Regions from separate parts of the Paenibacillus ihbetae genome, predicted to be linked through region 2. Evidence: riboswitches for the same ligand, from Rfam matches in the RefSeq annotation. Region 2 holds a riboswitch; the other holds the start of a gene.
What was found. A riboswitch is a leader RNA that binds a small molecule or an ion and turns the genes downstream of it on or off. The one in region 2 is predicted to bind FMN.
Positions count from the first base shown of each region.

Region 1: another riboswitch for FMN. It lies ahead of ribD (bifunctional diaminohydroxyphosphoribosylaminopyrimidine deaminase/5-amino-6-(5-phosphoribosylamino)uracil reductase RibD); the one in region 2 lies ahead of BBD41_RS08385 (DMT family transporter).

Region 1 covers NZ_CP016809.1:943,274-950,188, reverse strand. Annotated here, with positions in the region: gene BBD41_RS04410 (spore germination protein) at 1-578, shown strand, start outside; gene lysA (diaminopimelate decarboxylase) at 696-2,027, shown strand; gene BBD41_RS04400 (peptidylprolyl isomerase) at 2,285-2,716, shown strand; gene BBD41_RS04395 (acyl-CoA thioesterase) at 2,859-3,263, opposite strand; FMN riboswitch at 3,477-3,627, shown strand; gene ribD (bifunctional diaminohydroxyphosphoribosylaminopyrimidine deaminase/5-amino-6-(5-phosphoribosylamino)uracil reductase RibD) at 3,888-4,991, shown strand; gene ribE (riboflavin synthase) at 5,019-5,684, shown strand; gene BBD41_RS04380 (bifunctional 3,4-dihydroxy-2-butanone-4-phosphate synthase/GTP cyclohydrolase II) at 5,735-6,915, shown strand, end outside.
Region 2 covers NZ_CP016809.1:1,823,967-1,830,881, forward strand. Annotated here, with positions in the region: gene BBD41_RS08370 (sporulation protein) at 28-804, shown strand; gene BBD41_RS08375 (GntR family transcriptional regulator) at 874-1,548, opposite strand; gene BBD41_RS08380 (Nif3-like dinuclear metal center hexameric protein) at 1,642-2,442, opposite strand; gene BBD41_RS08385 (DMT family transporter) at 2,687-3,667, opposite strand; FMN riboswitch at 3,813-3,972, opposite strand; gene BBD41_RS08390 (hypothetical protein) at 4,216-4,425, opposite strand; gene BBD41_RS08395 (extracellular solute-binding protein) at 4,677-6,293, opposite strand; gene BBD41_RS08400 (carbohydrate ABC transporter permease) at 6,333-6,915, opposite strand, start outside.

The DNA.
Region 1 (6,915 bases), 880 kb from region 2:
TCTGGATGCTGCTCGTCGTCCATCCGGAGCTGAAACCGCCGGCGCTGGACATCCTCGGGCCGCAGGAGAACGCCAAGATTCCGATTATCGGACAGTTTCTGATCGTCGAATTCGGCGTGGATTTGCTGCGCTTGGCTGCCGTTCATACGCCGACACCGCTTGCCTCGGCCATGGGCCTGATTGCCGCGATTCTGATCGGCGATATCGCCGTCAAAACCGGGCTGTTTGTCAACGAGGTGGTGCTTTATATGGCCGTGGCGGCTATCGGCATGTTCGCCACACCAAGCTATGAGCTCGGGCTGGCCAACCGGATGGTCCGGCTCGTTCTGCTTGTGGCGACCGCGCTGTTCGGTGTGAAAGGGTTCGTTATCGGCAGCACGCTGCTGATTCTATCCTTAACGACGCACCGGTCCTATAACTCGTCATATTTATGGCCTTTTATACCATTTAGTGCAAAGGCCATGGGCGAGATTTTGTTCCGCAAACCGCTGCTGACGTCAACGAGACGCCCGGCCCTTAACAAAACAAGGGATCACACCAAAATGGGAACTGAAATGAATTCCAAAAGAAGGCATTGATAATAACACAAATGATGTGTTGAAAAATCCATTTTGCTTACGTTTCGTTGTCTGCTATACTGTGAACAATTATTCGATTATCCTATTTTTGATAAAGCGATCGGAGGAATTGTAAGCATGTTTCTACACGGTACCAGCAAGATAAACGAACAGGGACACTTGGAGATCGGCGGATGCGACACATCCGAATTGAAAGCCCAGTACGGTACGCCTCTATATATTGTGGACGAGCAAGCGGTCCGGAACCGCTGCCGGGAATATATTGAAGCCTTTAAGGCATCCGGCTTGAAGTTTCAAGTCGCGTACGCCAGCAAGGCGTTCTGCGTAATGGCTATGTGCCAGCTGGCCGATGAGGAAGGAATGTCGCTGGACGTCGTTTCCGACGGGGAGCTGTATACGGCGCTGCAGGCCGGCTTTCCGGTGCAGCGGATCCATTTTCACGGCAACAACAAGACGCCTGAAGAAATCGAAATGGCCATTGATGCCGAAATCGGCTGCTTCGTCGTGGACAATGTAGTCGAGCTGCATATGCTCCAGGCCATTGCTGCCGAGAAGAACCGGAAGGTGAACATTCTCCTTCGGTTAACGCCGGGCGTTGAGGCGCATACCCATGAATATATCTCGACAGGCCAAACCGATTCCAAATTCGGATTCGATATCGGAAACGGCTCGGCTTTTGAAGCGGTGAAGCTGGCAGCCGCCCAGAACAATCTTCAATTGATCGGCATCCATTCCCATATCGGCTCGCAGATTTTCGAAGTCGAAGGCTTCCAGATGGCCGTTTCGCGCGTTGCCGAATTTGCGGCGAAGGTCAAGGCGGATCTTGGCGTCACCTTCAAGGTCGTCAATCTTGGCGGCGGCTTCGGAATTCGTTATGTCGACGGGGATACCCCGCTTCATGTATCCGACTACGTTAAAGCGATTACGGATGCGGTGAAAACCCATTTTGCCGGCATTGACAGCGAGCTGCCAGAGATTTGGGTAGAGCCTGGCCGCAGCATCGTGGGTGAGGCAGGCACCACGCTGTATACAGTAGGCACCAGCAAAGACATTCCGGGGGTACGGAAATACGTTGCCGTAGACGGCGGGATGACTGATAACCCGAGACCGGCCCTATACGAATCGAAATATGAAGCCATGCTGGCCAACCGTGCCAACGAGAAGCCGGAGGAGACGGTTTCGATTGCCGGCAAGTGCTGCGAGAGCGGCGACATGCTGATCTGGGACCTGGATCTGCCTAAGGTCAACACGGGAGACCTGCTGGCCGTATCCTGCACGGGCGCGTACAACTATTCCATGGCTAGCAACTACAACCGGATCCGCAGACCTGCCGTCGTTTTTGTTAAGGATGGCCAGAGCCGGCTTGTCGTTCGACGCGAGTCGCTTCAGGATATTATCAGCAATGACGTCGTTCCTGCGCGGATCGCTAAAGAAACCGTTACAAGCTAAAGTCGTTTCCATCGGCACAAATTGCACCTTACAGGGTGTGAATCAACAGCCGACGATTCCTGTGCAAAGCCCGCCATGCCGGTACGATCGGTTTGGCCGGGCTTTTTTAAGGACTGCCGGGTCTTCACGGGACGATGGATGGACGCTGCAAGATGCAGGTTCATTTTGCGTCCCAAGTTATTTCATAGTAAACTAGAAGTTGCATGTTTTATGAAATGCGTATCTTAGGGAATGTACATCGAAAGGAGATATTCGATATGGCAAAAAAAGCGAGAATTACATTGGAAAACGGTAAAGAGGTACTGCTCGATCTGTTTGAAAAGGATGCACCGAACACGGTTGCAAATTTTGAGAAGCTCGCGAATTCCGGCTTCTATAACGGTCTAGTATTCCACCGTGTCATTCCGGGCTTCGTTGCTCAAGGCGGCTGCCCGAACGGAACAGGTACAGGCGGACCGGGCTACACGATCGATTGCGAGATCAACCCGAACAAGCATGAGCGTGGAAGCTTGGCTATGGCGCATGCCGGACGCAATACGGGCGGAAGCCAGTTCTATGTATGCTATGAGCCGCAGCCTCACCTGGACGGACAGCATACCGTATTCGGCAAGGTGGTTGAAGGCATGGAGCACATCGATGCTTTTAAAGGCCGTGACAAAATGGAAAAGGTCGAAGTATTCGAAGCGTAATATGTAAGTATTGGATGGACAGGCCTCCCTTGCGGAGGCCTGTTTTTTATGCGGTCGGGTAAAGCCATAGGCGAAGCTTGTAGCCGTCGATAGTCGGCGGTTTAACTGGGCTAAACCCGTGTAATGGCTGGTTATTCCAAAATTATGTCGAGGCTCGTTGAAACAACGCCCGTAATTCATCCGGAACAGGCCGGCTCTTGCGGGAGTGAATATCGATCGTCACGATCGTTACAGCGGCATCGGCGCAAAGCTCGCCGTCAGCGTTATGGATCTGCTGCAGGAGCACCAGGCTGCTGCTTCCAAGCTTGTGGGACTCGGTTGTGATGGTCAGCCGCTCTCCCTGTCTGCATTCCTTCCTGTAATTAATATTAATGTTGACCGTGACGGTCTGCACACCCAGTTCTTTCAGCACATCGTAGTGCAGATTTCCCGCCTCGTACCATTCTTCTCTTCCCCATTCCAGGTACTCCAGGTATTTGGCGTTATTGACATGACCGTTCACATCGATTTCCGTCGGTCTTACGATGATGTTAAGCGACGTTTTCATTTGCTTGATCTCCTTTACCACGATACAAATACGTACTTGGTTTTTCTTCAGCATTATTGGGTTCTCCTTGAGCGCAGCAATTTCCTTCCGGGACAGGAACAGGGATAAAAAAATGCAGCGGAAAAGTTACTGACTAAATAAAAGTGAGTTATTTATCTTGCATTTTCGTCTTTGGAGTGTTAAGATTCATCGTAAGTAACAGCTAATTTCATATGAATCCTTCGGGGCAGGGTGAAATTCCCTACCGGCGGTGATGATCGCAGCTCCGGCTGCGTCTTAGTCCGTGACCCGGATACGTATCGTATGCGGTGGACCTGGTGAAATTCCGGGACCGACAGTATAGTCTGGATGGGAGAAGGAACGAAAGTGGACTTGAGAGCACTTACCATAGGTATCTCTTGTCTTAGCTTTCTGATGTCATGCGTTATGTGGAGTTTTTCACATATGACGATGTTCGGAGCGGGTGTGTATAGGTTAATGCCGCTTCTTTGGTCGTTGTATGAGAATCTCGGAACGAACGGTTATTTATGATGTCGTAAAGTGAACTGGTTTATTACGCCCTGTTTTGGATGAATGCTAATCCGAAAACAGGGCTTTTTTATTCTGGAAAGGGGCATGGGGGTCATGGAGATCATCAACGATGAATTTTATATGTCGCTTGCACTGGATATGGCGGAACGGGCTCAAGGGCAGACCGGCATAAACCCGGTCGTAGGCTGCGTCGTCGTGAAGGACGGAGCCCTTGCGGGCGTCGGGACCCATCTGGAGCGGGGAATGCCGCATGCTGAGGTCCATGCATTGAATATGGCCGGAAGCAAGGCTGCGGGAAGCACCGTATACGTGACCCTTGAGCCCTGCAGCCATTACGGGGCAACTCCCCCATGCAGCGAAAGACTCATAGCGGAAGGCGTTAAGCGTGTCGTCGTCGCCTGCCAGGATCCCAATCCGCTGGTTGCCGGCCGTGGGCTGCAGATGCTGCGGGCTGCGGGCATTGAAGTAACGACCGGCGTCCTCGAAGAGCGTGCGATCCGGTTGAATGAAGCCTTCAACAAGTTCATTACGACCGGACTGCCTTTTATCACCTTAAAAACAGCCAGTACGCTGGACGGGAAAATCGCCTCAAAGACCGGTGACAGCAAATGGATATCCAATGAGGAGTCCCGTGAGCTGGTGCACTCCCTCCGGCATCGTCACCAGGGGATCATGGTAGGAGTGGCCACCGTGATTGCGGACGACCCAGCGCTGACGACGAGACTCCGCGTAGACGGTCTCCAGCCTGTACGAATTATCGTGGACTCGCAGCTTCGCATCCCTTTGGATAGTCGGGTAGCGCGTGATGGCGCCGCCAAAACAGTGGTGCTGACGACGGAGCTGGCCGACAACGCGAAACGGAGCGCGCTGGAAGGACAGGGAGTGCAAATTCTGGTCTGTGGCCCTGGCCCTAGAGTCGACCTGAAGGCTGCGCTTATGGAGCTTGGTCGCATGGGCATCGCCTCCATTCTTGTTGAAGGAGGAGGCACCTTAAGCGGAAGCTTGCTGGAAAACAAACTGGTGGATCGCATTATCCAATTCATTGCCCCGAAGATTATTGGAGGGTACGATGCACCGGGAAACTATATGTTCAGCGGGTTTGAGTTGATGAGCGAAGCGATTGAGCTGACAGGACTTGAGACCCAAAGACTTGGCGACAATATTTATGTGACCGGCCAGCCGGTATGGAAGTCGTAAACGATTGAATGAAAGGAGGGACAGGATATGTTTACAGGGCTGATTGAAGAGATCGGCGAGATGAGACGAATCGGCCGCCAAGGTGAAGCGATGGTGCTCAGCATTTCGGCAAGGAAGATCCTGGATGATCTAAAGCTTGGTGACAGTGTCGCCGTCAATGGTGTTTGCTTGACTGCGACAACGATCGACAAAGACAGCTTTACCGTGGATGTCATGCCGGAAACGTATCGAAACACGAACCTGAAGCAGCTTCAACCGGGCAGCAAAGTCAATCTGGAACGGGCCATGGCAGCCGGCGGACGATTCGGCGGTCATATTGTACAGGGCCATGTGGACGGGGTCGGCGTGATTCGAAGCGTGAGATCCGACCAGAATGCGGTCGTCTATGAAATTGCCCCGTCGGACGACGATGTGTTCAAATATATCCTTCCGAAAGGGTCCGTAACGCTGGATGGAATCAGTCTGACCGTCGTTCGAACGACGGAGCATTCCTTTACCGTCTCCATCATTCCCCACACGCTTGCCGAAACGGTACTGGCTTATAAGGGACCGGGAGACACGATTAACATCGAGTGCGACATTTTGGGCAAATACGTAGAGCATCTGCTGAATTACGGCAGCGACGGAAACAGCTCAAGAAGGAGCAAAGCGGGGATCAGCCGGGATTATTTAGCCGAGCACGGCTTTGCTTGATTCGAGCATCCGACGGACCCGAACCGGATTTACGAGAAGGAGGAGTAGGAATGGAAGAACGATTTTCTTTTCATCCCATAGAAGAGGCATTGCAGGATTTAAAGGAAGGGAAGATCGTTATCGTCGTTGACGATGAGGACCGCGAGAATGAAGGGGATTTTATCGCTCTGGCCGACAAGGCAACCCCCGAGGTGATCAATTTCATGATTACGGAAGGGCGTGGGCTGGTGTGTCTCCCGATGACGCAGTCGCGGGCTCAGGAGCTGGATCTGAAACCGATGGTAAGCCAAAATACGGACTATCACGGAACGGCCTTCACCGTCTCCATTGACCATAAAGATACGACAACCGGCATTTCGGCCTATGAGCGCTCCGTAACGGTTCGCGGCATTATGGATCCGGATGCGACCGCAGCGGATTTCCGCAGGCCGGGCCATATGTTTCCGTTGATTGCCAAAGAAGGGGGCGTCCTTCGCCGGGCAGGTCACACGGAGGCGGCTGTCGATCTCGCGAAACTATGCGGCTCTTATCCTGCCGGTGTCATCTGCGAAGTCATCAAGGAAGACGGAACCATGGCGCGCTTGCCGGATCTGATCGAAATATCGAAGAAACACGGGATGAAGCTGATCAGCATCAAGGATCTGATTCATTACCGCAATGAGAAGGAGAAGCTGGTGCACCGGGAAGTGGCGGTGCGGATGCCGACGGATTACGGGGTATTCCAGGCCGTGGCTTACACGAACGACGTCGACAACAAAGAGCATGTGGCTTTGGTCAAAGGAGAGATCAACGGCGATGAGCCGGTGCTGGTTCGGGTCCATTCCGAATGCTTGACCGGCGATGTTTTCCACTCCCACCGCTGCGACTGCGGCCCGCAGTTCGAGGCAGCGCTGCGGCAGATTGAGGAGGCCGGCAACGGCGTACTGCTGTACATGCGCCAAGAGGGCCGGGGCATCGGCTTGATCAACAAGCTGAAGGCTTATAAGCTGCAGGAGGAGGGCCTCGATACGGTCGATGCCAACCTGAAGCTGGGCTTCCCGGCGGATTTGAGAGATTACGGCATCGGCGCGCAAATTTTGAAGGATCTCGGCATCCGGAAGATCCGATTGCTTACCAACAACCCGCGGAAGATCAAGGGCCTTGAGGGATATGGGCTTGAGGTTGTGGAGCGGGTGCCGATCCAAATGCCGGAGAACGAGGACAATACCGGGTACCTGCATACCAAGCAGGC
Region 2 (6,915 bases):
CATCCTACTTTAAGGAGGACAACGTTCATGTCGTTTTTTAACAAAATTTTGGCCAGCGTCGGGATCGGCGCAGCGCAGATTGATACCCGCCTGGAGAAATCCTCATACTATCCGGGGGAGGAAGTAAGCGGGATCGTCTATATTCGGGGCGGTAATGTGGAACAGAAGGTGGACCGCATCTACCTCAAGGTAATGACCGAGTATATCCGCGAGCGGGATGACAGCAAATTCACGGAAACCTGCGTGCTGGCTAAGGTTAGCATTACCGACTCCCTGCTTGTGAAGGCAGGCGATGAACTGGAAATCCCGTTCTCCTTCCCGCTTCCGCTGGAAACGCCGCTCACGCTTTCCAGACAGCGGGTATGGGTTCACACCGGACTTGACATCGAAAATGCAATCGATCCGAAAGATTACGACTATATTGAGGTTACGCCGGGGCCGGAGGCAGCTGTTATATTCGACGCCGCTTCCGAGCTCGGGTTCCAGTTTAAAACGGCCTCCTGCGAATATCATTCCCGACTGGGACGCGGGGTTCCGTTCGTGCAGGAAATTGAATTCTACCCGGGCCGCGAATATGCAAGCCGGATGCGGGAGCTGGAGCTGATCCTGTATCCGCAGCGGGACGGGATATCGGTTCTGGTCGAAGTCGACCGTAAGGGAAGCGGTGTTTCAGGCTGGCTCGAGCGCTCGCTTGATATGGATGAGCGCCACAGCTGGTTGACGCTGAGCAGCGCGGATCTTCAAGAAGGACCGTCGCGCGTTGCGGATCTTCTCGATCAAGTCATTCAACGATCGATACGATAAGCCTGCTCATCAGGCTCAAGCAAACAAAGATGGCCTCTGCCGATAGAGGGGCCATCTTTTTTTCAGCTGTTATACGAAATATTGAGGGTACTTCTGGCGGAGCATGTCCTGCTCCACAACGACCAGGCGCAAATGGCCTTCCATAGTCTTCACGGCCTGCTCCGTCTCCCCGCTCACGATCAGCCGATAAATCTCCTTATGCTGGGCAATGATCGTCTCCCAGTTGGAGTCCATCGAGAGCCGCAGCAGACGCAGCCGATTGAAGTGGATATTGAGCTGCTGGAGCATTTTCCAGGTCCGCTCCTTCCCCGTGCCTGCGAACAAAATTTGGTGGAACTCTTCATCCAGCTCGAACAGCTTATACCGGTTGCGGTTGTCCGCGCTCACATCCTGCAGCGCAAGATTGGTCTCCAAGCGAAAACGATACTCCTCCGGGAAATGCTCGCAAGCCAGCGCAACGATCTCCTTCTCAATCTTCTCCCTGATAAACCGGCCCTCCTCCACATGCGCAAGGTTGATTCTGGACACAAGCGTCCCGCTCTGCGGAATGATATCCAGCAGCTCCTCCTCGGCAAGCTTCATGAAGGCTTCGCGGACCGGCGTTCGGCTGACCTGCAGCTCGTCGGCAATTTCCTTCTCCGATATTTTGGTGCCCGGCTCCAGATCGAGGCGCATAATACGGTCTTTTAATAGATGATACGAATAATCCCGGGTCGATCCTTTGATCCTTGGCCCTGTTGACATACGGTTACCTCTTTCTATCCATACTCTTTCTTGACATTCTCTCTCTCGATAACTTTTCAGATAAAGGGTACATCCCCCCGAAAAGACGTAAGACTAGACGATATGAATCAACGGACGTGCGGGCAGATAGTGAACGGGAATCTCCTGAAAATAATCCCGAAGCCGATCGGCAATCAGACGCATGCCCGGCTCCTCGCTAGCCCCATGCCCGAGCAGCATCAGCGTCTGGTCCCGTCCTTGCGCAGCCGCATCGGCGACGTATTCGGGCGTCTCCCACTCCGGTCCTTCGCCTGCAATCAGCATATCGAGCCCTTCGTGTTCAAAAAGCGGAATGACATGCTGCCCGCCTCCCCGATAGCCCACTGCGATTCCGATCCGTTTGCATACCGTGTCCAGGCTCCCCGCAGCGCGCACGTACGGCACATGAAGCCGGTCCTTGATATAATCCGCCATCCCTCGAACGGTCATCCCCTCCGGCAGAACCACAACGGCCGCTGTCGGCAAGTGCTTCTCGAGCAGGTCATTCCAGTCTAAGGCTTTAACCAGCCCATCGGTTATCACATCGGGCTCGGTCCGATGCGGAGCATCATGCAGCCGGTATATATTCATCCCTACGGAGTGAATGCGCTCCAGCTTGCCTTGCACGACCAGGCTGTCCCCCAACGGACCCGGCCCAGCTTCATGATGGCTGTAAAAGACGCCCTCATGCGTAATTAACAGATTCGCGCCCAGTTCCGCCGCCCGTACGATTACATCATGGGAAGCGATGAAAGCAACGGCAATTCCGCGCACGGCCGCGTCGCCATCCCCTGCCACGATTCCATCGACCGAAGCAGCCGGCGATCCGGCCTGCCCCATCAATCTATTCATGACATCTTGGACCTTTATAGTCATTGGCATACCTTCCACCTTTTCATACTAGTATGGCAGTTGGTTACCACTGTAATCGAGACTTGCTCCGATTTCAACAGTTTTTTGGCCGGATGTATGAAAAAAGCCTTCTCCCCGCAGGCTAGAAGCGAAGATAGCTCCGTTACCAAGGGAAAAAGGCTGTTAACGACGGTTATGAAATCATGCGGCATGGAAGTTTCACGCGGTGAAGCTTTAGACTATGAATTATTCAATATGAAGTCATTCATTACGATAGCGTCCGCTCCGACGATTCCGACTGTCTCGATATGACGAACAGAACGACCCAGATCAGCAGGAAGCCCAGCAGCTGGGCGCTTGTCACAACCTCCTGGAATACGATCCAGTTAATGAGCACGCCGACCATCGGGAAGCTCAGCTCGGCCAGCGTTGCGACGGAGGCCTTCGTAGTAGTCAGCCCTTTATAATACACCAGCAGGCTCAAGAGTCCCGGCAGCAGCGCCTGGCCGATCAGATTCAAGGATACCGCTGCAAAAGCGCCGGTACCGAATGCCGGCATATTCCATGCGGCTCCTTCGTTCCACGTCATGAAGGCCAGCAGTGGCAGCGCCAGCACGAAGCGCAGCGAGGTCACCGTCTCATACTTCAGCTTGCCGACCATCAGCCGTCCCATCACCGTCGAGCCGCCCCATAATGCGGCTGCGCCCAACGATAAGAGGCTTCCGATCTGCACGAACTCATTCCAGTGACCAATAGGCAGCGTCATGCCAAAGGTAAGCAGATAGGTGCCCGCCAGGGCAATAATAAGCAAAATGCCGAAGTGGCGGGGCAGCTTCTCCTTCAGAAGCAGGCTGGCGAGCATGATCGCAAACAGCGGCTGAAGCTTCTGCAGCAGCAGGACGGCGTTCAGGTTGCCGTTTGACAGGCTCATTGTGAACAGGATGGTGGCTAATGCGGAGCCGCCCCAGGAAATAAACAGCAGCGCTCCGACATGGCGCCAGCCGATGCCTCGCAATTCAACGCGGTTTCTCCACAAGACCGGGATGGCAATCAAGGAAATAGTGATGTGCTCGAGCAAAACAATCTGCGCCGACGTCAGGTTTTTCAGAAGAATGACTCTGAACAAGGGGTCCACGCCCCACAGGGCCGCTCCCAATACGACAAGCCAAAATCCTCCCCGCATTCGGCCCCTTGCTTGCACGCCGGATTCGTAAGGCTTGACCTTGACACCGGTATTTACGTTATCCATCTCTAGCTCTCTCCTCATCCTGAATACGGAGGTCTTACCAGCAGAAAGCCCCCGCTTGCCGAGCAGGTCGGCGTAAACGGGGGCTGATCAAATAAGCCTGCTATCGCGAGATTTTTTTCGACAAAAAATCCATAGCAAACCAAGCTTTGATCTTCTCCCATCCGGACTATACCGTCGGCCTTGGAATTGCACCAAGTCAGTCGCGATTACATGCCTCGAAGGCCATGTTATCGCGAGTCGCGGGCTAAGCTTCGAATCGAAGCATCACCGCCGGTCAGGAATTTCACCTTACCCCGAAGATCCATATTCATGTTTTATTTTTTGATAATACTGCAACGAGATTAAACCAAGGTAATCCTAGTGAAGTTGTATGGTATGGAAATTATACCATGAATGTTTTCATGAAAACACATTTTTCTTTCAAATTAAACAGATTTATTTTTGTTCGCTAACAATTATACAGCAAGTGTGGAATAGTTACCACAATATTTTTTTACCATATTCCAACTCCATCCTTTATTAATGGACAGCTCTTTCCCGATGACCCCCTAATCAAACACGCCGAAATGTCTCATCGTCGCGACCGTGATCAGGATAAACCAGCGAATCACTGTAAAAGCCCAAAAAATGAGTATCGCTGTGAACAGCAATTCCACCATCCGCTCGATCCTTGGAAAGCGTCCGTACCTGCGCCTCGGCCTGAATATCCATTCCGCTACCCCTCTTGGAATCTTCTTCATGGATACCTTCCGCTCCATCGCTAAACAGCCCCCTCTTAAACCATCATCATAACTCCCGCCAATGATGACATGTGCTGCGCGCAACGACTTGCGGGTCAACATCTTTTCATAAATATTACCATTCCATATGGAGAAAATCACCAGCAAAAATCACGGCGCGGCGTCTCTTTACAGGGATAACAGAACAGCCCGCTCATAAGGGATATTCCCTTGAGCGGGCTGCTCATGCTTGCACAATAGAATAGCTTATAACCTAAACCAACTGCTTGTTACTCCGCCTGATAGCGGTCGTATGCCGCCTGATACACTCGCATGTATTCCTCCAGGCCCATCTTGTTCAGCGTGTTCACATACTCGTCCCACTGGTCGAAGGATGCGGAGCCATTGACGAACTTCGCCTCCATCTCGGTAACATAATCCTGAATATCCTTGCCGATCGAGGACATGATATCCGTCTCTTCCAGCGTAAAGTTGAAGTTATACAGAATTTCCTTCACTGCATAAGGCTCCGCCTTCTCGGCTGCCGCCATCGCGCTCGGAAGCGTCTCGGAGCCCTTGAACCAGCTCTCCCGTACCAGGCCCGGATAGCTGCCGCCAAGCCATGTAAAGTACTTCGCCAGCGCCTGGTCCTGTGTCAAGCCGTCTGGATTTTCGGTAATTTCCTTTACATATTCAAGCTGACCGTCGGCGTTCTTCGTGTAGGTCTCGCCTTCTTTACCCATGAAGTAGAACTGCGCTCCCTCATCGCCATAGAAGTAATCCATCCAGCGAATCGTCGCCTCCGGATTCGGGTTCTTGTCCGTGATCGCAAATGCCCCTACGTGGACCATCGGCACCTTCACGTGGGAGTACAGCTGATCGCCGTGAGGTCCTTTGAGCGCGCCGAGACCGATATATTCCTTGCGTCCCATGACAGTTTCCGGATTCGGCACGACGGTAGCTCCGAGCAAGCCTTCCTGCCCTTTCGCGTTCAATGCGCCGCCCTCAATCGTGAAGATCTCTTTATCCAGCAGCCCTTCCTTATACAGCTTGTTCATGAACTCCAGCATTTCCTTGTATTTCGGCTCCGCCTTCGTAAACCGCAGCTTGCCTGTTTCCGGATCGACATCGACGAACTTATGGCCAAGCCCGCTCGTTCCGAGTCCCCAGGAGCCCTTCAAATGGTCGACGAGACCGGTGATGCCCGTTGCAGAGTATGGAATCTCGTCATGCTTGCCGTTACCGTTGAGGTCGGTTTCCTTAACCGCCTTCAGATAGGCGTAGAACTCCTCGGTAGTCTTCGGCTCCTCCATCCCGAGCTTATCCAGCCATTCCTGATTGATCCACAGCGGCGTTCCGATCAGCATCGAGAGCAGCTCCGGATCGTAGAAGGAGGGCAGGGAATAAATGTTGCCGTCCGGCATCGTCAAGCCCTTGCGGATATCCGGGTACTGCTCCATCAGCTTCTTGAAGTTCGGCGCATATTTATCGATCAGGTCATTCAGCGGAATGAAGACGCCTTGCTCGCCGTAGCGCGTCAGCTCAGCCGATCCTACCCGGGCGGAGTAGAACACGTCCGGATAATCCCCGCCGGCAAGCGCCAGATTCCGCTTCTCCGTCAGCGTCTCGAACGGGACAAGGTTGAACGTGATGTTCATATTGGTCATGTCCTTATACGTCTTCCATACGAGCGTATCCTCGAACTTGCTTCCGTTTGTCGGCGATTTGCCCGTGAAGAAGGTCAGGTTGAGCGGTTCATTTACGATCGGCATGCCGGTCTCGTTGAAATTGGACTTGGCCGTCTCCCCCTCCTTCGTTGCGCCATCCCCGCTTTTGCTCCCGCAGCCAGCCAGCAGCCCCGCTGCCAGCACCGCTGTCAATGTGAGCGAAACCCATTTTTTCACCATAATTGTCACTGCCTCCTATAGTCTCATCATTTGAATATGTCAGCCTTTAATGGCTCCAATCATGACTCCCTTGACAAAATACTTCTGCAAGAACGGATACAAGAGCAGCATCGGCAGATTGGTCACAATGACCGCCGCGTATTTGATTGCTTCCGCATCCATCAAGCTTCGGGCCAGCGAATCGTCGCTGATGTCGACCATTTCCTGCATCTGCCCTTGGACGAGAATTTCCCGCAGGAACAGCTGCAGCGGATAATTCGACCGGTCGGACAGATAGATCAGGGCCGTGAAGTAGGAATTCCAGTGGCCGACCGCATAGAACAGCACCATAACGGCCAGGATCGGGCCGGAGAGCGGAAGCACGATGCGAAACAGCACCCGCATGTTCGAGCAGCCGTCGATGAATGCCGCTTCCTGCATCTCCTTCGGAATGGAGTTTTGGAAGAACGTGCGCATAATGATGATGTTCCATACCGACACCGCGGACGGAATAATCATAGCCCAGATCGTATCGAGCATGCCAAGCTCTTTAACCAGCAGGTAGCTCGGAATCATGCCGCCGCTGAAGAACATGGTGAAAACGATGATGAGCATGAACCCGTTGCGTCCCTTAAAGTCCGCC